Regions from separate parts of the Streptomyces sp. WG7 genome, predicted to be linked through region 2. Evidence: riboswitches for the same ligand, from Rfam matches in the RefSeq annotation. Region 2 holds a riboswitch; the other holds the start of a gene.
The links. A riboswitch is a leader RNA that binds a small molecule or an ion and turns the genes downstream of it on or off. The one in region 2 is predicted to bind thiamine pyrophosphate.

Region 1: linked by a shared signal. The riboswitch ahead of thiO (glycine oxidase ThiO) and the one ahead of ACP4J0_RS20730 (thiamine ABC transporter substrate-binding protein) in region 2 are both predicted to bind thiamine pyrophosphate.

The regions. Positions count from the first base shown of each region.
Region 1 is NZ_JBNGGE010000007.1:198,701-208,730, reverse strand. Features, by position in the region: gene ACP4J0_RS10785 (sulfite oxidase-like oxidoreductase) at 1-361, shown strand, start outside; gene ACP4J0_RS10780 (deoxyribonuclease IV) at 379-1,275, opposite strand; gene pknB (Stk1 family PASTA domain-containing Ser/Thr kinase) at 1,323-3,275, opposite strand; gene ACP4J0_RS10770 (thiazole synthase) at 3,497-4,294, opposite strand; gene thiS (sulfur carrier protein ThiS) at 4,297-4,497, opposite strand; gene thiO (glycine oxidase ThiO) at 4,494-5,708, opposite strand; TPP riboswitch at 5,706-5,817, opposite strand; gene ACP4J0_RS10755 (hypothetical protein) at 5,870-6,220, shown strand; gene ACP4J0_RS10750 (NAD(P)/FAD-dependent oxidoreductase) at 6,310-7,524, shown strand; gene ACP4J0_RS10745 (Rv2175c family DNA-binding protein) at 7,684-8,049, shown strand; gene thiE (thiamine phosphate synthase) at 8,351-9,007, shown strand; gene metF (methylenetetrahydrofolate reductase [NAD(P)H]) at 9,177-10,030, shown strand, end outside.
Region 2 is NZ_JBNGGE010000020.1:52,572-62,601, reverse strand. Features, by position in the region: gene tsf (translation elongation factor Ts) at 1-746, shown strand, start outside; gene pyrH (UMP kinase) at 953-1,711, shown strand; gene frr (ribosome recycling factor) at 1,893-2,450, shown strand; gene ACP4J0_RS20740 (phosphatidate cytidylyltransferase) at 2,450-3,613, shown strand; gene rlmN (23S rRNA (adenine(2503)-C(2))-methyltransferase RlmN) at 3,780-4,892, shown strand; TPP riboswitch at 4,970-5,075, shown strand; gene ACP4J0_RS20730 (thiamine ABC transporter substrate-binding protein) at 5,155-6,243, shown strand; gene ACP4J0_RS20725 (ABC transporter permease) at 6,288-7,889, shown strand; gene ACP4J0_RS20720 (ABC transporter ATP-binding protein) at 7,909-8,925, shown strand; gene ACP4J0_RS20715 (maleylpyruvate isomerase family mycothiol-dependent enzyme) at 8,954-9,754, shown strand; gene ACP4J0_RS20710 (LAETG motif-containing sortase-dependent surface protein) at 9,820-10,030, opposite strand, start outside.

The sequences.
Region 1 (10,030 bases), on a different contig from region 2:
CGTTCCGGCCGCCGCGATCCTGGAGCTCGCCCCGCCGGCGCCCGCCGTCACCCATGTGATGGTGTGGGCCGAGTACGGCTTCAGCTCCAACCTGCGGCTGTCCGACTTCGCCGCCGAACGCACCCTCTTCGCCACCCACAAGGACGGCGAGCTGCTCACCGCCGAGCACGGCTTCCCGCTCCGGCTGGTCGTCCCGCACCTGTACGCCTGGAAGGGCCCCAAGTGGGTCCGCGGCATCGAGTACATGACCGCCGACCGCCGCGGCTTCTGGGAGGAGCGCGGTTACCACAACATCGGCGATCCGTGGCAGGAGCAGCGCTACTCCTACCAGGAGGAGCCCGGGGACGGCCCCGAGCTCTGACCGGCGTTCGCGGGGGATCAGCCGTCGCGCAGCTTCTTCAGCCGCTCCACGTCCGCCGCGTGCCCCTCCTTGCCGCCCGGGGTCTCGATGACCAGCGGCACGCCCTCGGTCGCGGGGTGGGTCATCAGCGCCCGGAACGGGTCCTCGCCGATGTGGCCGGAGCCGATGTTCTCGTGCCGGTCCTTGTGCGCCCCCGCCACGTCCTTGGAGTCGTTGGCGTGGATCAGCCTGAGCCGGCCCTCGCCGACCGTGTCCACCAGCAGGTCCAGGGTCTGGTGCATGCCCGACGGGCCGGTCAGGTCGTGCCCCGCCGCGAAGATGTGGCACGTGTCCAGGCACACCCCGAGCCTCGGGTGGGCGTCCAGCGCCTCGAAGTACGGCCCGAAGTCCCAGGTCCGCGAGCACAGGGAGGCGCCCTGTCCGGCGGTCGACTCCAGGAGCAGGTGCGGGTCGTCGTCGTGGGTGAGCTCGTCGAGCAGCGGAAGCATGTACTCCCGTACCTGCTTCAGCGCCACCGCCCGGTCCCGTCCGCCGGTCGCGCTGCCGGTGTGCACGACCACGCCGAGCGCCCCGATCGCCCGCCCGCGCCGCAGCGAGTGCCGCAGCGAGTCCACCGACCGCTCCACCGTCGCCTCGGTGTGCGAACCGAAGTTGATCAGGTAGGGCGCGTGCACATAGGCCGGGATCGACCCGGCCGCGCAGGCCTCCCGGAACGCCTCGTCCTGCTTCGGGTTGCCCGCCGGGGTGGCCCAGCCGCGCGGGTTGGCGACGAAGACCTGCACGGCCTCCGCCTTCAGCTCACGGGCGTAGGACAGGCCCACGGAGTGCAGGCCGCCGGCCACGGGGACGTGGCCGCCGACGGGGTTGCGGGGGAGGCCGGAGGCGGGGGAGGGGGCGGACTGTTGACTGTTCACCCATTCAGGGTGTCACGCGCTCCCGCCCGTCCGGACCGTGAGAGCCGTCACCTGATGGTGATCTTGATGGTGGAGCCCTTGGGCGCCGTGTCCCCGCCCTCCACGGACTGCTCCTTCACGGTGTCGCCGAACAGTCCGAGCAGACCGCGGTCCTCCTCGACGTCGAAGCCCGCGTCCTTCAGCGTCCGCTTGGCGTCGCCCACGCTGTCGCCGACCACGTCCGGGACCTCGATCATCTCGGGGCCCTTGGAGACCGTGAGGGTCACCGTGTCGCCCTCGGCGGCCCGACTGCCGGAACCCGGCGTCTGACGGGCGACCCGGCCCTTGTCGTGCTCGGAGTTCACCTGCTCGTCGGCGACCTTCACCTTCAGCCCGGCCTCGGTCAGCTCGGCCCTCGCGTCGGCCAGGTCGTCGCCGGTGACGTCCGGGACGTCGATCGGGCTGCCCTTGCTGACGACCAGGGCGACCGCGGAGCCGGCGCGCACCGTGGTGCCCGTCCTCGGCTTCGTGGAGATCACGAAGCCCTTCGGCACCTCCTCGCTGAACGCCCGGGTCACCATGCCCGGCTCCAGCCCCTCGTCCTTCAGCACGGTCCGCGCCCGGTCCAGCTTGTAGCCCTCGACGTCCGGCAGCTTCACGGTGTCGGGGCCGTCGGAGACCGTGAACGACACCGAGTCGTTCTTGCGGATGCGGGCGCCCACCCCGGGATCGGAGCTGATGACCTTGCCGCGCTCCACGGTGTCGCTGTAGGCGTGCTCGACCTTGCCCACGTCCAGGCCCGCCTCGTCCAGCCGGTCCCGGGCCTGCGCCTCGGTCTTGGACAGCAGCGCGGGCACCTTGGTGAACTGGCCGGAGTTGATGTACCAGACACCCGTGCCGACGCCGAGCACCAGCAGGACGGCCACGACGACCGCCATCGGGCCGCGCCGCAGCTGCGGCCGCCGGCGCCGGGGCGGGGCCGGCTCGGGAGCCGCCAGCCGACTGGTGCGGTTCACCCCGTCCGCGGGGAACGCGCCGTCCGTGCCGTCGCCCTCGTCCTCGTTGACGGGGAGCGGCCGGGGCAGGGTCAGCGCGCGGGGGATCACGCTCGTGCGGTCCTCGGCGTTGTCGTGCTCCCCGGTGAGCGCCTGCGGCGGCACCGCGTCCAGCTGGTCCCCGCTCAGCGCCCCGCGGGCCTGGCGGGTCTGCGAGAGCAGGGCCACGGCGTCGTGCGGACGGATCTCCGGGTTGCGGGCGGTCGCCGAGGCGACCAGCTCGTCCAGCTCGTAGGCCATCCCCGGCACGGCGGCCGACGGCGGCGGCACGTCCTCGTGCAGATGCTTGTAGAGCACCTGGGCGGGGGAATCCCCCTCGTGAGGCTTGGCGCCGGTCAGCATCTCGTGCAGCACCACGCCGCACGCGTACACGTCGACCCTCGGATCGGCGGCGCCGTGCTCGATCTGCTCGGGCGCCAGGTAGGAGACGGTGCCGAGGACGGCTCCGGTGGTGCTGGTGACCGTGTCGACGGCCCGGACCAGTCCGAAGTCGGCGACCTTGACCCGGCCGTCGTCCCCTATCAGCACGTTCTCCGGCTTCATGTCCCGGTGCACGAACCCGGCCCGGTGCGCGGCGCCCAGCGCGGCCAGCACCGGCTCCAGGATGTCCAGCGCGGCCCGCGGCCGCAGCGCCCCGCGCTCGCGCAGCACGTCGCGCAGGGTGCAGCCGGCGATGTACTCCATGGCCAGGTAGACGTACGCTCCCTCGGCCCCTTGGTCGAATACCTGTACGACGTTGGGGTGGTCGAGGCGGGCCACCGACTTCGCCTCGCGGATGAACCGCTCCACGAAGGTGGCGTCGGCCGCGAGCGTCGGGTGCATCACCTTCAGCGCGAGCACGCGGTCCAGGCGGGTGTCCACGGCCCGGTAGACCGTGGCCATCCCGCCCACCGCGATCCGCGCCTCGACGCGGTACCGGCCGTCGAGCACCTGCCCGACGAGAGGGTCCTGAAGGGTCGTGTCCACGCAGGCGAGTCTACGAGTCACCACGGACACCCGGCGCCGCCGCCGAGCAGCGGGGGCGGTACTGCAGCCCATCTGTGACGTGCCCGACGCGGAGCCGGGCCCATGCCCGCGCACGGCAGGCCCCGGACGGCGACGGACCCCGAGGCCGGAACCCCCCGCCCTTGCGCGACGGGAAACGGGTGGTGCGCCGGACGGAGACGAAACGGCAGGTCAGCGCCGGGTCACTGGAAAGCGGGCCGCTCAGGGTCCAGGACGGCCAGGCCCTCCGAGGGAGACGACGCCTGCGCGAAACGCCGCCGCGGGATCCGCCCGGCCCGCCGGGCCAACCGCCCGGCCTCCACCGCGCACCGCATCCCCTCCGCCATCAGCACCGGCTCCTGCGCCCGCGTCACCGCCGAGGCGAGCATCACACCCGCGCACCCCAGCTCCATCGCGAGCGCCACGTCCGACGCCGTACCGGCCCCCGCGTCCAGAATCACCGGCACGCGCGCGTGCTCCACGATCAGCTCGAAGTTGTGCGGGTTGCGGATGCCGAGCCCCGACCCGATCGGCGAGCCGAGCGGCATGATCGCGGCGCACCCGACGTCCTCCAGCTTGCGTGCGAGGACCGGGTCGTCGTTCGTGTACGGCAGCACCGTGAACCCGTCGTCGACCAGCGTCTCCGCCGCGTCCAGGAGCTCGATCGGGTCGGGCAGCAGGGTGCGCTCGTCGGCGATGACCTCCAGCTTGACCAGGTCCGTGCCGAGGGCCTCGCGCGCGAGCCGGGCGGTGAGGACGGCCTCCCCGGCGGTGAAGCAGCCGGCCGTGTTCGGCAGCACCCGGATGCCGAGCTTCTCCAGCACCGACAGCACGGACCCGTGCACCGAGGCGTTCACCCGCCGCATCGCGACGGTCGTCAGCTCCGTCCCGGACGCCACCAGCGCCCGCTCCAGGACGTCGAGGCTGGGCGCCCCGCCGGTGCCCATGATCAGGCGGGACCCGTAGGCCGTACCGCCGAGGACAAACGGATCGTCGGCCATGGTCAGCCTCCTTGGACGGCGGTGAGGACTTCGACGCGGTCGCCGTCGGCCAGCGAGGTGGCGGACCACCGCGCGCGCGGGACGACGGTTTCGTTGAGGGCGGCGGCCACCCCGGACGGCGCCGCGGTGAGCGTCCCCACCAGGGTGTCCAGGGCGGTGCCGGGAGCCACCTCGCGCGGCTCGCCGTTGACGGAGATGTTCATGCGGGCTGCTCCGAGAGTTCCGGGAGTGCGGGGGCGGCGCCGAAGCGCCGGGGGGTGAAGGGGCGGGCCTCGGCCGGCAGCTCCCCGGTGGTCAGGACGTCCGCCATGACGTCGCCGGTGACCGGGGTGAGCAGGACACCGTTGCGGTGGTGGCCGGTGGCCAGCAGCAGGCCGTCCAGGGCGGTCGGGCCGAGCAGCGGGGCGTTGTCCGGGGAGCCGGGGCGCAGACCCGCCCGGGTCTCCGCCAGGGGCAGCTCGGTGATGCCGGGTACCAGCTCGTGGGCGTCGCGCAGCAGCTCGTACACGCCGCCCGCGGTGACCGTCGTGTCCCAGCCCAGTTCCTCACTGGTGGCGCCGACGACCAGCTCGCCGCTCTCCCGGGGCACCAGGTAGACGTGGTTGCCGCGCACCACGGCGCGCACCGTCCGGTTCAGCAGCGGCCCGTGCGTCCGCGGCATCGTCAGCCGCAGCACCTGCCCCTTCACCGGCCGCACCGGCGGCAGCACGTCGTCCGGTACGCCCGTGAGCCGCCCGCTCATGCTGCCCCCGGCCAGCACCACCCGCCCGGCCTCCAGCGCGGTGCCGTCCGCCGTGACGACGCCCGTGGCGCGTGCGCCGCCGCGTCCGACGGTGAGCCGGTCGGCCCACACCCGGTGGAAGACGACGCCCGCGCGTTCGCAGGCGGCCACGAGCGCGCCGGCGAGGCGCCGGGGGTCGATCTGATGGTCGCCGTCCACCCGGAGCCCGCCGCGCACACCGGGCGCGAGCATCGGCTCCAGACGCCGGCACTCGCGCCCCGGCAGCCACTCGGACTCCAGGCCCGAGCGCTGCTGGAGCGCGTGCAGTTCCCGCAGGTGGGCGCGGTCGTCGGCGTCCAGGGCGACGGCGAGGGTGCCGCACCTGCGGTAACCGAGGTCGTGGCCGGTGAGGTCGGCCAGCTCCGCCGCGAAGTCCGGGTACCGGCGGGCGGAGGCGAGGTTCAGGGCGAGCAGCGTCTGCTCGCCGTAGTGCAGTTCCGTGACGGCGGCCAGCATCCCGGCCGCCACCTGGGCGGCCCCACCGCCCGGTTCCGGGTCCACGAGCGCCGTGACGAGCCCGCGCTGCGCGGCCCGCCAGGCCGTGACCAGGCCGATGATCCCGCCCCCGACGACGAGGACGTCGGGGGTGCGTGACGACGTGTGTGGCGGAGACGTGTGTGGCGGAGACGACATGGGCGTCCAGCCCCTCCCTTCGCCGGCATGACCCGGATCAGGTTCGTACGGTCGGAGGCCGCCAGCCTCCCTCTCAGCCCGGTGCGTCCGGGCTCCCGCGAGTGCTTTACGTTGGCCACCCTAGCCCGCAGCGCACCGCACTCGTAAGGGAGCCTCCTCCCATGGCACGTTCACTCGACGGTCTCGTCCTCGCCCCCGTCGCCGACCAGGCGCCCGGCCAGGTGGGCACGCGTACCCGCTTCACGTATCACGAGGAGGACGGCGCCGTATGGGCCGAGTACGCGGGCGGCGACGTCGTCCGCGGCCGCCTGGTGGGAAGCAGGGAGGGCGACCGTCTCGACTTCCGTTACGTGCAGCTCAAGACCGACGGCAGCACGTCGTCGGGCCACTGCGTGTCGACCGTCGTCGAGCTGCCGGACGGGCGGGTGCGCCTGGAGGAGACCTGGGAGTGGGAGTCGCAGCGGGGCAGCGGGACGAGCGTTGTGGAGCAGGTCACCGCGCACGGGCACTGACCGGCGAGCCGCCGGGTGTCTAAGGTGATCAGGTGAGCGAGCAGACGCAGGAGCAGACCCGGGAACGGGGAGCGGACGCGGAGCGCCGCGTGGTCGTCGTGGGCGCGGGCATGGCGGGGGTGCAGACCGCCGTCGCCCTGCGGGAGCAGGGCTTCACCGGCGCCGTGACGCTGATCGGCGCGGAGCCGCACCAGCCGTACGACCGCCCCCCGTTGTCCAAGGCCGTCCTGCTCGGCACGGCCGAGGGCTCCGCCTTCGACGTCGACTTCGAGGCGCTCGGCATCACCCTGCGGCTCGGCTGCGAGGCCCTGGGCGTCCGCCCCGGAGCGCACGTCCTCGACACCTCCGCGGGGCCCGTGCCGTACGACGTCCTCGTCCTCGCGACCGGCGCCGAACCGATCCGGCTCCCCGGCGCGGAGGGCGTGCCCGGCGTGCACCTGCTGCGCACCCTGGACGACGCCGAACGGCTGCGCCCGGTGCTCGCCCGGCAGCACGACATCGTGGTCGTCGGCGCGGGCTGGATCGGCGCCGAGTTCGCCACCGCCGCGCGTGAGGCGGGCTGCGCGGTGACCGTCGTGGAGGCCGCCGACCGGCCCCTCGCCGGTGTGCTGCCCGACGAGGTCGCCGCGAGGATGGCGGACTGGTACGCCGGTGCGGGCGCCGTACTGCGCACGCACGCGCGCGTGGAGCGCGTCGAGCCCGGTGCCCCCGGGGAGCCCGGCCAGGTGGTCCTCGACGACGGCTCACGGCTGCCCGCGGGCGCGGTCGTCGTCGGCATCGGCGCCCGGCCCGCCACCACGTGGCTCGCCGGCTCCGGGATCGGCCTCGGCGCGCACGGGGAGGTTCTGGCCGACGACCGTCTGCGCACTTCGGCGCCGGACGTCTACGCGGTCGGCGACTGCGCCTCCTTCCCCTCCCGCCGCTACGGCGAGCGGCTGCTCGTGCACCACTGGGACAACGCCCTCCAGGGCCCGCGCACGGTCGCCGCCAACATCGTCGGCGCCGCCACCGACGAGCCCCCGGCGGCCTACGACCCGGTGCCGTACTTCTGGTCCGAGCAGTTCGGCCGCTTCGTCCAGTACGCCGGTCACCACACGGCCGCCGACCGCACCCTGTGGCGCGGGGACCCCTCGGGGCCCGCCTGGACGGTCTGCTGGCTGCGCGAGGACCGCCTGGTCGCCCTGCTGGCGGTGGGCCGCCCCCGGGACCTCGCCCAGGGCAAACGCCTGATCCAGGCGGGCACGACGATGGACCCGCGGCTGCTGGCCGATCCGGCGAGGCCGCTCAAGGCGGCGACGGCGTAGGCCGCCCGTCCGGGTTCTCCCGCCGTCCGCGCTCCCGGTCCGGTTCGCCGGCCCGGTTCGCCGGTCCGAGGCGTCGGTCCGGGGCGTCGGCCCGGTTCGCCGGCCGGGGTCGGACGGGTCCGGTTTCCGACTGTCAGTGCCAGATGGCAGGCTGGAGCTGTGACCGAGATTGACGCAAAGATCGATGCTCTCGTGCCTGCCTGGCTCACCGTCCCCGACATCGCCGAGATGCTCGGTGTCGAGGTGACCCGCGTACGCCAGCTGATCAAGGAAGGCCAGCTCATCGCCGTACGCCGCGGTGAGAACCGCGCGCTGCACATCCCCGCGGCCTTCATCGACGAGGACAAGGTCGTCAAGGGCCTGGTCGGGACCCTGACGCTGCTGCGGGACGACGGTTTCACGGCCGAGGAGATGCTGGAGTGGCTCTTCACGCCCGACGAGACCCTGCCCGGCACCCCCGCGCAGGCGCTGAGCGAGAACCGCGGCACGGAGGTGAAGCGCCGCGCCCAGGCGCTCGCCGTCTGACCTGACACCCGCTGCCCGGCGTGCCGGCACGCGGCCCGCACGCCGGGGCCGTGGCCCGGCACGCCCCGTGCCCCACGGGCCGCGTGCCGCCCGCAGTACCGTTCGACGCACGGGCCGTGTGCTGCCCGAGTATCCGTTCAACGCACGGGCCGTGTGCTGCCGTGCATCCGTTCGCGCCCGGGCCGCGTGCTGCCCGAGCACCTGTTCTCCGCACGGGCCGCGTCGCCACCGCGGCCCGTGTGCCAGAGCCGTGCGGCCCACGTGGCCCACGCCACCGACCTGCCGACCTGGGGGAACCCGCATGCCCGACACCGACGCCACCGCCCGCGCCCGGCTCGCCGACGCCAGGCTCTACCTGTGCACGGACGCCCGCCGCGACCAGGGCGACCTGCCCGAGTTCCTGGACGCGGTGCTGGCCGGCGGCGTCGACATCGTGCAGCTGCGCGACAAGGGCATGGAGGCCGGGGAGGAGCTGGAACACCTCGAGGTCTTCGCCGACGCCTGCGCCCGCCACGGCAAGCTCCTCGCGGTGAACGACCGGGCGGACGTCGCCCACGCGGCCCGCGCCGACGTGCTGCACCTCGGGCAGGGCGACCTTCCGGTGCCCGCCGCCCGGGCGATCCTCGGCGACGACGTCCTCGTCGGCCGTTCCACGCACGCCGAGTCCGAGGCCGCCGCTGCCGCCGTCCAGGACGGCGTGGACTACTTCTGCACCGGCCCGTGCTGGCCGACCCCCACCAAGCCCGGCCGCCACGCACCCGGACTCGGCCTGGTCCGTCACACGGCGTCCCTCGGCACCGAGCGCCCCTGGTTCGCCATCGGCGGCATCGACCTCGGCAACCTCGACGAGGTGCTGGAGGCCGGCGCCCGGCGCGTCGTCGTCGTCCGCGCGATCACCGCGGCGGACGATCCGGGCGCGGCGGCCGCCGAGTTCGCGAAGCGACTGCGGCAGGCGTAGGGCTCGCGTCGGCGTGGCCGGCGGCCGGCGGTCGGTGGGTCGGCGTGGCCGGGGGAGCCGGAGGCATGTGTCCGGCGAGTATGTCCAAGGGGTGGACAACAAATCGACAATACGGACAAATGCCCTGCATCCGGTTGGGTGACCGCCGCCCCCTGGCTAACCTGCCCGTATGGCCCTCGGAACCGCATCCACCAGGACTGATCGCGCACGCACCGTGCGCGACATGCTCGCGTCCGGCAAGACGACGTACTCGTTCGAGTTCTCCGCGCCGAAGACGGCCAAGGGCGAGAAGAACCTGTGGAGCGCGCTGAGGCGGGTGGAGGCGGTCGCGCCGGACTTCGTCTCCGTGACCTACGGCGCCGGCGGATCCACGCGCGCGGGGACGGTCAAGGAGACCCAGCAGATCGTCGCCGACACCACGCTGACCCCCGTGGCCCACCTCACCGCCGTCGACCACTCCGTCGCCGAACTGCGCAACATCATCGGCCAGTACGCCGACGCCGGGATCCGCAACATGCTGGCCGTGCGCGGCGATCCGCCCGGCGACCCCACGGCCGACTGGGTCCCGCACCCGCAGGGCCTGACCTACGCGGCCGAACTGGTCCGGCTCATCAAGGAGTCGGGCGACTTCTGCGTCGGTGTCGCGGCGTTCCCCGAGATGCACCCGCGCTCCGCCGACTGGGACACGGACGTGAGGCACTTCGTCGACAAGTGCCGGGCGGGCGCCGACTACGCGATCACGCAGATGTTCTTCCAGCCCGAGTCCTACCTGCGCCTGCGCGACCGGGTCGCCGCGGCCGGCTGCGAGACCCCGGTCATTCCCGAGGTCATGCCGGTGACCAGTGTGAAGATGCTGGAGAGGTTGCCAAAGCTCAGCAACGCCTCGTTCCCGGCCGAGCTGAAAGAGCGGATCCTCACAGCCAAGGACGATCCGACCGCTGTACGCTCCATTGGCATCGAGTTCGCCACGGAGTTCTGCGCGCGGCTACTGGCCGAGGGTGTGCCCGGACTGCACTTCATCAC
Region 2 (10,030 bases):
AGGGCAACGTCGAGAAGGCCGTCGAGGCGCTCCGCATCAAGGGTCAGAAGGGCGTCGCCAAGCGCGAGGGCCGCTCTGCCGAGAACGGCGCCGTCGTCTCGATCATCGCCGACGACAACACCTCGGGCGTCCTCGTCGAGCTGAAGTGCGAGACGGACTTCGTCGCCAAGGGCGACAAGTTCCAGAACGTCGCCAAGGCCATCGCCGAGCACGTCGCCAAGGCCGCCCCGGCCGACCTCGAGGCGCTGCTCGCCTCCGAGATCGAGCCCGGCAAGACCGTGCAGGCCTTCGTGGACGAGGCCAACGCCAACCTCGGCGAGAAGATCGTCCTGGACCGCTTCGCGCAGTTCTCCGGCGGCTTCGTGACCGCGTACATGCACCGCACGATGCCCGACCTGCCGCCGCAGATCGGTGTCCTCGTCGAGCTGGACAAGCCGAACGCCGAGCTGGCGAAGGGCGTCGCCCAGCACATCGCCGCCTTCGCGCCGAAGTACCTCTCCAAGGAGGACGTCCCGGCCGAGGTCGTCGAGACCGAGCGCCGCGTCGCCGAGGAGACCACCCGCGCCGAGGGCAAGCCCGAGGCCGCCCTGCCGAAGATCGTCGAGGGTCGCCTCAACGGCTTCTTCAAGGACGCCACGCTGCTGGGCCAGCCCTACGCGCTCGACAACAAGAAGTCCGTCCAGAAGGTTCTGGACGAGGCCGGCGTCACCCTGAAGCGCTTCTCGCGCATCAAGGTCGGCATCTGAGTCCGTACCGCGACGGACGCGCGACCCCGGTAGGGTCGACAGCAGTCGCCGACGCCGTTCGCCTACGCCGTTGCGTACGCGCGCGTGGCGGCGGGCGACAGCAGATCTGACGAGGAGGCCATTGCCGCGTATGGGATGCGAAACACGCCCCCACCGGCAGTGGCCTTCTTCGTGTGTGTGACCCACGTAAAAGAGGCGAGATCTCCATGACCACCAAGGCCGAGAAGAGCGACGACGGCAAAGTACGCGGCCGCTTCATGCTGAAGCTGTCCGGAGAGGCCTTCTCCGGCGGTGGGGGCCTGGGCGTCGACCCCGACGTGGTGCACGCCATCGCCCGCGAGATCGCGGCCGTCGTACGGGACGGCGCGCAGGTCGCGATCGTCATCGGCGGGGGCAACTTCTTCCGTGGCGCCGAGCTGCAGGTGCGCGGCATGGACCGCGCCCGCTCCGACTACATGGGCATGCTCGGCACCGTGATGAACTGCCTGGCCCTCCAGGACTTCCTGGAGAAGGAGGGCGTCGACTGCCGCGTGCAGACCGCCATCACCATGGGCCAGGTCGCCGAGCCGTACATCCCGCTGCGCGCCGTGCGCCACCTGGAGAAGGGCCGCGTGGTCATCTTCGGCGCCGGTATGGGCATGCCCTACTTCTCCACCGACACCACCGCCGCCCAGCGCGCCCTCGAGATCGACGCCGAGGCCCTGCTCATGGGCAAGAACGGTGTGGACGGGGTCTACGACTCCGACCCGAAGACCAACCCCGACGCCGTCAAGTTCGACGCGCTGGGTTACGGCGAGGTCATCACCCGGGACCTGAAGGTCGCCGACGCGACGGCCGTCACGCTCTGCCGCGACAACAGCCTCCCGATCGTGGTCTTCGAGCTTCTGAAGGAGGGCAATATCGCCCGCGCCGTCAAGGGTGAGAAGATCGGCACGCTTGTGGGTGACCAAGGCAGCCGGGACTGACCGGAGTACCACCCCCTGTCCGCGGACGCCACCTGTCCGGGGGACGGACGGGACGGGGCCGGGCCGGGGGATGGACAATGTCCCGCCGGTCGGGAACCGTGCAGGAAGAACGCGACGCAGCCGGCCGCACCCCCGACAGGGAACCGCAGCCGGGCCTACTCAAGACACGCAGGAGCAAGTGGTGATCGAAGAGACCCTCCTCGAGGCCGAGGAGAAGATGGAGAAGGCCGTCGTGGTCGCCAAGGAGGACTTCGCCGCGATCCGCACCGGCCGTGCGCACCCGGCGATGTTCAACAAGATCGTGGCCGACTACTACGGCGCGCTGACGCCGATCAACCAGCTGGCCTCGTTCTCCGTGCCGGAGCCGCGCATGGCCGTGGTGACCCCCTTCGACAAGAGCGCCCTGCGCAACATCGAACAGGCGATCCGCGACTCCGACCTGGGCGTCAACCCCAGCAACGACGGCAACATCATCCGGGTGGTGTTCCCCGAGCTCACCGAGGAGCGCCGCCGCGACTACATCAAGGTCGCCAAGAGCAAGGCCGAGGACGCCAAGGTCTCCATCCGCTCCGTGCGCCGCAAGGCCAAGGACACCATCGACAAGATGGTCAAGGACGGCGAGGTCGGCGAGGACGAGGGCCGCCGTGCGGAGAAGGAGCTCGACGACACCACCGCCAAGTACGTCGCCCAGGTGGACGAGCTCCTCAAGCACAAGGAAGCCGAGCTGCTCGAGGTCTGATGAACGACTCTTCCTGGGGAGCGCCGCCACAAGCCGGGTACTGGGGGCCGTCCGACCAGGGACCTGTCCAGGGCGCTGCCCCGGCGGGTCCCGCGTACGATGCGCACTACGCGCAGCAGACTCGCCCCATGCCCATCGTGCCCGACGTACCCGAACACGGCGGAGACCAGGATGACGAACAAGGGGCCGCTCGGCTGAGCGGCCCCTTGTTCCGAGACGAGCCGTTCCGCGACGATCCGTATCGCGGCGAGAATCCGTCGGCGCAGCCGTATGCGGCGGTGCCGCAGAATCCGGAGCCCATGCCCGACGCCCCCCAGCCGGCGCAGCACCGGCCCCAGCCGCAGAAGAAGAGCGCGGGGCGCGACCTGGGTGCCGCGATAGGGGTCGGCCTCGGGCTCGGCGCGGTGATCGTCGCCTCGCTGTTCGTCGTCAAGGCCGTCTTCGTCGGCGTGGTCGCGGTCGCCGTCGTGGTGGGCCTGTGGGAGCTGACCAAGCGGCTCCAGGAGCGCAAGGGCATCAAGGCGCCCCTCGTGCCGCTCGCGGTCGGTGGCGCGGCGATGGTGGTCGCCGGGTATGTGCGGGGCGCCGAAGGCGCGTGGGTCGCCATGGCGCTCACCGCCCTCGCGGTCCTCGTGTGGCGGATGACCGAGCCGCCGGAGGGGTACCTCAAGGACGTCACCGCGGGCCTCTTCGCGGCGTTCTACGTGCCCTTCCTGGCGACGTTCGTCACGATGATGCTCATGGCCGACGACGGCGCGCGGCGCGTGCTGGTCTTCCTGGTGCTGACGGTCGTCAGCGACACCGGCGCCTATGCCGTCGGCTGGCGCTTCGGCAGGACCAAGCTCGCCCCGCGCATCAGCCCCGGCAAGACCCGGGAGGGCCTGCTCGGAGCGGTGGCGTTCGCGATGGCGGCCGGCGCGCTGTGCATGCAGTTCGTGATCGACGGCGGCACCTGGTGGCAGGGTCTGCTGCTCGGCCTCGCGGTCGCCGTCAGCGCCACGCTGGGCGACCTCGGCGAGTCCATGATCAAGCGGGACCTCGGCATCAAGGACATGGGCACGCTGCTCCCGGGCCACGGCGGCATCATGGACCGCCTGGACTCGCTGCTGCCCACGGCGCCGGTGGTGTGGCTGCTGCTGGTGATCTTCGTCGGATCGGGTTGACACGCTTCAGGTAGTCTGGAAGGGCCCGCGCTGCTGCGGGCCCTTTCGTGTGTCCCCGCCGACGCGGGGACAGTCCGGTGAGGTCTCCTGGCTTCGGCATGGCTGCCGTCGTCCCCGCGTGAGCGGGGATTCGCCGAGGCCTGTCGTTTTGAGGAGTTGTCCGACCGTGGCCCGTCCAGCCCCAGGTGAGCTCACCTTCGCCGCACCCCGCGGAGCGAAGCGGCCACCGCGGCACCTCGCCGACCTCACGCCCGCCGAGCGCAAGGAGGCCGTCGCCGCGATCGGCGAGAAGCCGTTCCGCGCCAAGCAGCTCTCGCAGCACTACTTCGCGCGGTACGCGCACGACCCCGAGCAGTGGACCGACATCCCGGCCGGCTCGCGCCAGGGGCTCCAGGAGGCCCTGCTGCCCGAGCTGATGACGGTCGTGCGGCATCTGTCGACCGACCAGGGCACCACGCGCAAGACGCTGTGGAAGCTGTTCGACGGGACGCTCGTCGAGTCCGTCCTCATGCGCTACCCGGACCGGGTGACCATGTGCATCAGTTCCCAGGCGGGCTGCGGCATGAACTGCCCGTTCTGCGCCACGGGGCAGGCGGGCCTGGACCGGAACCTGTCCACCGCCGAGATCGTGCACCAGATCGTGGACGGCATGCGGGCGCTGCGGGACGGCGAGGTCCCGGGGGGACCGGCCCGGCTCAGCAACATCGTGTTCATGGGCATGGGCGAGCCCCTCGCCAACTACAACCGCGTCGTCGGTTCCATCCGCCGCCTCACCGACCCCGAGCCCGACGGACTGGGCCTCTCCCAGCGCGGCATCACCGTCTCCACGGTCGGTCTCGTCCCGGCCATCCACCGCTTCACCGGCGAGGGCTTCAAGTGCCGCCTCGCCATCTCGCTGCACGCGCCCGACGACGAGCTGCGGGACACCCTCGTCCCCGTCAACACGCGCTGGAAGGTGCGTGAGGTGCTGGACGCCGGGTTCGAGTACGCGGCCACGTCCGGGCGCCGGCTGTCGATCGAGTACGCGCTGATCCGGGACATCAACGACCAGGCGTGGCGCGGCGACCGGCTCGGGCGGCTGCTCAAGGGCAGGCCCGTGCACGTCAACCTCATCCCGCTCAACCCGACGCCCGGCTCGAAGTGGACCGCGTCGCGGCCCGAGGACGAGAAGGCGTTCGTGGAGGCGATCGCGGCGCACGGTGTGCCGGTGACGATCCGGGACACCCGTGGTCAGGAGATCGACGGGGCGTGTGGTCAGCTCGCCGCGAGCGAGCGGTAACCTGACCGGCGTCGTACATCGTCGTACGACGTTTCATGCAGAAGTCCGTACAGAAGTTCAAACGGAAGTACATCTTCATATTCCGACAGGGGAGCGCCACAGCGCTGAGAGTGCGGCACCGGCCGCAGACCCTCCGAACCTGGCCCAGGTCATTCTGGGTAGGGAGATCGGTCACCACTCGAGCTGTTGCGCCCTGCCCGGGACCCTCGCCAGGGGTTCCGGGCGGGGCCGCGTCTTCTCCTGGTCACCCAGGAGGAATTCAGTGAGCATCACCAGGAAGGCCACCGCCCTGGCCCTCGGGCTCGGCATGGCCGGCGGTCTGGCCGCCTGCGGATCGTCGGCCGACGACGACGGCCGGGGATCCGGCGACTCCAGGACCGTGACCCTCGTCAGCCACGACTCGTGGGCCGCGTCGAAGGACGTCATCGCCGCCTTCGAGAAGAGCTCGGGCTACAAGGTCCGGGTCCTGGAGGACGGGGACGCCGGGCAGGCCGTCAACAAGGCCATCCTCACCAAGGACAACCCGCAGGGCGACGTCTTCTTCGGCGTCGACAACACGCTGCTGTCCCGGGCGCTCGACAACGGGCTGTTCCAGCCGTACGAGGCGAAGGGGTCCGACCTCGTCCTCCCCGAGTACCGGACCGACCAGGACAAGCACCGGGTCACGCCCGTCGACACCGGGGACGTCTGCGTCAACTTCGACAAGGCGTACTTCAGCGAGCACGGGCTGACGCCGCCGGACTCCTTCGACGACCTGATCAAGCCCGAGTACAAGGACCTGCTCGTCACCGAGAACGCGGGCAGTTCCTCGCCCGGGCTCGGCTTCCTCCTCGGCACCGCCGCGAAGTACGGCGACGAGGGATGGCAGGACTACTGGAAGAAGCTGAAGGCGAACGGCGTCAAGGTCGTCGACAGCTGGGAGCAGGCGTACAACGAGGAGTTCTCCGGTTCGTCCGGCGGCAAGAAGGCCAAGGGCGACCGTCCGCTCGTCGTCTCCTACGCCTCGTCCCCGCCCGCCGAGGTCATCTACGCCGACCCGCAGCCGGCCACCGCGCCGACGGGCGTCGCCACCGGCACCTGCTTCCGCCAGGTCGAGTACGCGGGTCTGCTGAGCAACGCCGGGAACCCCGAGGGCGGCAAGGCACTCCTCGACTTCCTGATCGGCAAGGAGTTCCAGGACGACATGCCGCTGAACATGTTCGTCTACCCGGTGCGGGAGGGGACGCAGATCCCCGAGGCGTTCCGGAAGTTCGGGCCGCAGGCCGAGGACCCGCAGACCATGGAACCGGCGAAGATCGCCGCCAACCGCGACCAGTGGGTCAAGTCGTGGACCTCACTCGTACTCAAGTAGCCGAGCGCCGGCGTCGCACGGGGAACGCGGCGCGGCTGGCCTTGATGGCCGGGCCCGTCGCGTTCTTCGCGGTGTTCTTCGCCTACCCCGTCGTCGCGATCGTCGCGCGCGGGCTGGAGACCGACGGATCCTGGCGGTTCGGGCGGATCGCGGATGTGCTCGCGCAGTCCGACGTCCGGCACGTGTTGTGGTTCACCACCTGGCAGGCGCTGGCCTCCACCGCGCTCACGCTGCTGATCGCCCTGCCCGGCGCGTATGTCTTCGCCCGCTTCGACTTCCCCGGCAAGCAGGTGCTGCGGGCCGTGGTCACCGTGCCGTTCGTACTGCCCACGGTCGTCGTCGGTACGGCGTTCCTGGCGCTGGTCGGGCGCGGCGGGCTGCTCGACGAGCTGTGGGGTCTGCGGCTGGACACCACCGTGTGGGCGATCCTCCTCGCGCACGTCTTCTTCAACTACGCCGTCGTCGTACGCACCGTCGGCGGTCTGTGGGCGCAGCTCGACCCGCGGCAGGAGGAGGCCGCGCGGATGCTCGGTGCGTCGCGGCCGAAAGCCTGGCGGCAGGTGACGCTGCCCGCGCTCGCGCCCGCCGTGGCCGCCGCCGCGCTGATGGTGTTCCTGTTCACCTTCACCTCCTTCGGCGTCGTCCAGATCCTCGGCGGCCCCGCCTTCTCCACCCTGGAGGTGGAGATCTACCGGCAGACCTCCCAGATCTTCGACCTGTCCACGGCCGCCGTCCTGACCTTGGTCCAGTTCGCCGCGGTGGCCGCCGTCCTCGCCGTACACGCCTGGACGGTACGGCGGCGGGAGACGGCCCTGCGGCTGGTCGACGCGGGCACGACCGCGCGCCGGCCGCGCGGGGCCGGGCAGTGGGCGCTGCTGGCCGGGGTCCTGGTCACCGTCGCCGTGCTGCTGGTGCTCCCGCTCGCCGTGCTGGTCCAGCGGTCCCTGGGCGCACCCGGCTTCGGCTACTACCGCGCGTTGACCCACGAGGACGGCGGCGCCTTCCTCGTCCCGCCGATCGAGGCGATCGGCAACTCCCTCCAGTACGCCGTCGCCGCCACCGCCATCGCCGTGGTGATCGGCGCGCTGGCCGCCGCCGCGCTCACCCGCCGCGACGCGGGCCGTTTCGTACGCGGCTTCGACGCGCTGCTGATGCTGCCGCTCGGGGTGTCCGCCGTGACGGTCGGCTTCGGGTTCCTGATCGCCCTGGACGAACCCCCGCTGGACCTGCGGTCGTCGTGGATCCTCGTGCCGCTCGCCCAGGCGCTGGTCGGCGTCCCGTTCGTCGTACGGACCATGCTGCCGGTGCTGCGGGCGGTGGACGTACGGCTGCGGGAGGCGGCGGCGGTGCTCGGGGCGTCGCCGTGGCGGGTGTGGCGGGAGGTCGACCTGCCGATGGTGCGGCGGGCGCTGCTGGTCGCGGCCGGGTTCGCCTTCGCGGTGTCGCTCGGGGAGTTCGGGGCGACCGTGTTCATCGCGCGTCCCGACAACCCGACGCTGCCGGTGGCCGTGGCACGGCTGCTGGGGCGGCCCGGGGACATGAACTACGGCCAGGCGATGGCCCTGTCGACGATTCTGATGCTGGTGTGCGCGGTGGCCCTGGTGGTGCTGGAGCGGCTGCGGACCGACCGGAGCGGGGAGTTCTAGGAATGCGGGGGTTCTCGGGATGCTGCTGAGCCTTGAGGGCGCGACGGTCCGTTTCGGCGGCCGGGCCGTGCTCGACGCCGTCGACCTGGAGGTCGCCGAGCACGAGGTGGTGTGCGTGCTCGGGCCCAGCGGCAGCGGCAAGTCGACGCTGCTGCGGGCGGTCGCCGGGCTCCAGCCGCTGGACGCGGGGCGGGTGACGCTCGACGGGCGGGACCAGTCCGGGGTGCCCGCGCACAAGCGTGGGGTCGGGCTGATGTTCCAGGACCACCAGCTGTTCCCGCAGCGGGACGTGGCCGGGAACGTCGCCTTCGGACCGCGGATGCGGGGCGCCTCCCGCACCGGACAGCGGGAGCGGGTGGCGGAGTTGCTGGAACTGGTCGGGCTGCCGGATGCCGCTCGCCGGTCCGTCGCCGCGCTCTCCGGCGGTGAGCAGCAGCGGGTGGCGCTGGCCCGCGCCCTCGCGCCACGGCCCCGCCTGCTGATGCTGGACGAGCCGCTCGGCCAGCTCGACCGCTCGCTGCGGGAGCGGCTCGTGGTGGAACTGCGCGAGCTGTTCGGCCGGCTGGGCACCACCGTGCTCGCCGTGACCCACGACCAGGGCGAGGCCTTCGCGCTCGCCGACCGGGTCGTCGTGATGCGGGACGGGCGGATCGCCCAGTCGGGGACGCCCCTCGAGGTGTGGCAGCGGCCGGCCGACGCGTTCGTGGCCCGCTTCCTCGGTTTCGACAACGTGGTGGAGGCGACCGTGGCCGGGCAGGTCGCCGGCACCCCGTGGGGCAAGGTGCCGGTCTCCGAGGACGCCTCGCAGGGAACGCGCACCCTGCTCGTGCGGCCCGCCGGGGTCCGCCTGGTGTCCGCCGACGCGGGCCTGCGCTGCACGGTCACCGCCCGCACCTTCCGCGGTACCCACGTCGCCGTCCACCTCCAGCCCGAGGACGCGCCGCGCCTGGAGGCGGCGTGCGCGCTGCGGGCGGCACCGGAGGTCGGGGAGGCGGTGGGGGTGGAGTTCGACGTGGCGGAAATCGTCGTGCTCTGATGATCGCCCACCTCGTAGGGTGACGGGCATGACGCGTCTCGCACACGACCGCTACTGCGATGAAGTCGCCCATCAGGCGGGCCGGTTCGGGTCCGTGCTGTCCTCCGGCGCCGACCTGTCCGCCACTGTTCCGACCTGCCCGGACTGGACGCTGGAGGACCTGGTGCGGCACGTCGGCCGCGCCCTGCGCTGGACGGAGCTGATCGTCCGCACCCGCGCGGAGGAGGACGTCGCGATCGACCGGGCGCCCGGGGCCGCGGGGCCCGACGTCCGCGGGGACGCGGCGGCCCTGGAGTCCTGGCTGGCCGAGTCCGCCGCGACGGTCGTCCACGCGCTGCGGGAGGCCGGGCCGGAGGGGCGGGCGTGGTCGTGGTCGGGGGACCACACCGCGGGCTTCTGGGCCCGCCGGATGACGCACGAACTCGTCGTCCACGGGGCGGACGCGGCACTCGCGGCGGGCCGCTCGTTCGAGCCCGTCGCGGCCGACGTGGCGGCGGACGCGATCGACGAGTGGCTGGACATCGTGCGGTTCGTACAGCGGGTTCTGCCGGACGGTCCGGCGAGGGCGTTGCGGGCCCCGGGCCGGAGCATCCACCTGCACGCCACCGACACCGGTGCCGACCTCGACGCCGAATGGTTCATCGAGCTTCCCGCGGACGGCGTCACCTGGCGCCGTGGTCACGAGAAGGCCACCGTGGCGCTGCGGGGGCCCCTCACGGACGTGCTGCTGGCCTTCTACCGCCGGCTCCCGGTGGACGCCCCCGGACTCCAGGTGCTCGGCGACCGCGAGCTGCTGGAACTCTGGCTGGAGAAGGCGAGGTTCGCCTGATGTGACGCGACGGTGGCCCGCCCCCGGCCGGGGACGGCCACCGTCGCGTACCGGTGCGCGGGGCGTCAGCGGTTGCTGTTCGCCCCACGGCGGCGCAGGCCGAAGAAGACCGCGCCGCCACCGACGGCGACCAGGGCCGCCGCGATGCCGACGATCACGCCGGTGTTGGAGTTGGCGCCGGTCTCGGCGAGGTTGGACTCCCCGGCCGCCGGGGACGGGGCGTTGCTCGGCACGGCCGCCGGTGCGGTGCTCTCGCTCTTCGCCGGTTCCGGGGCC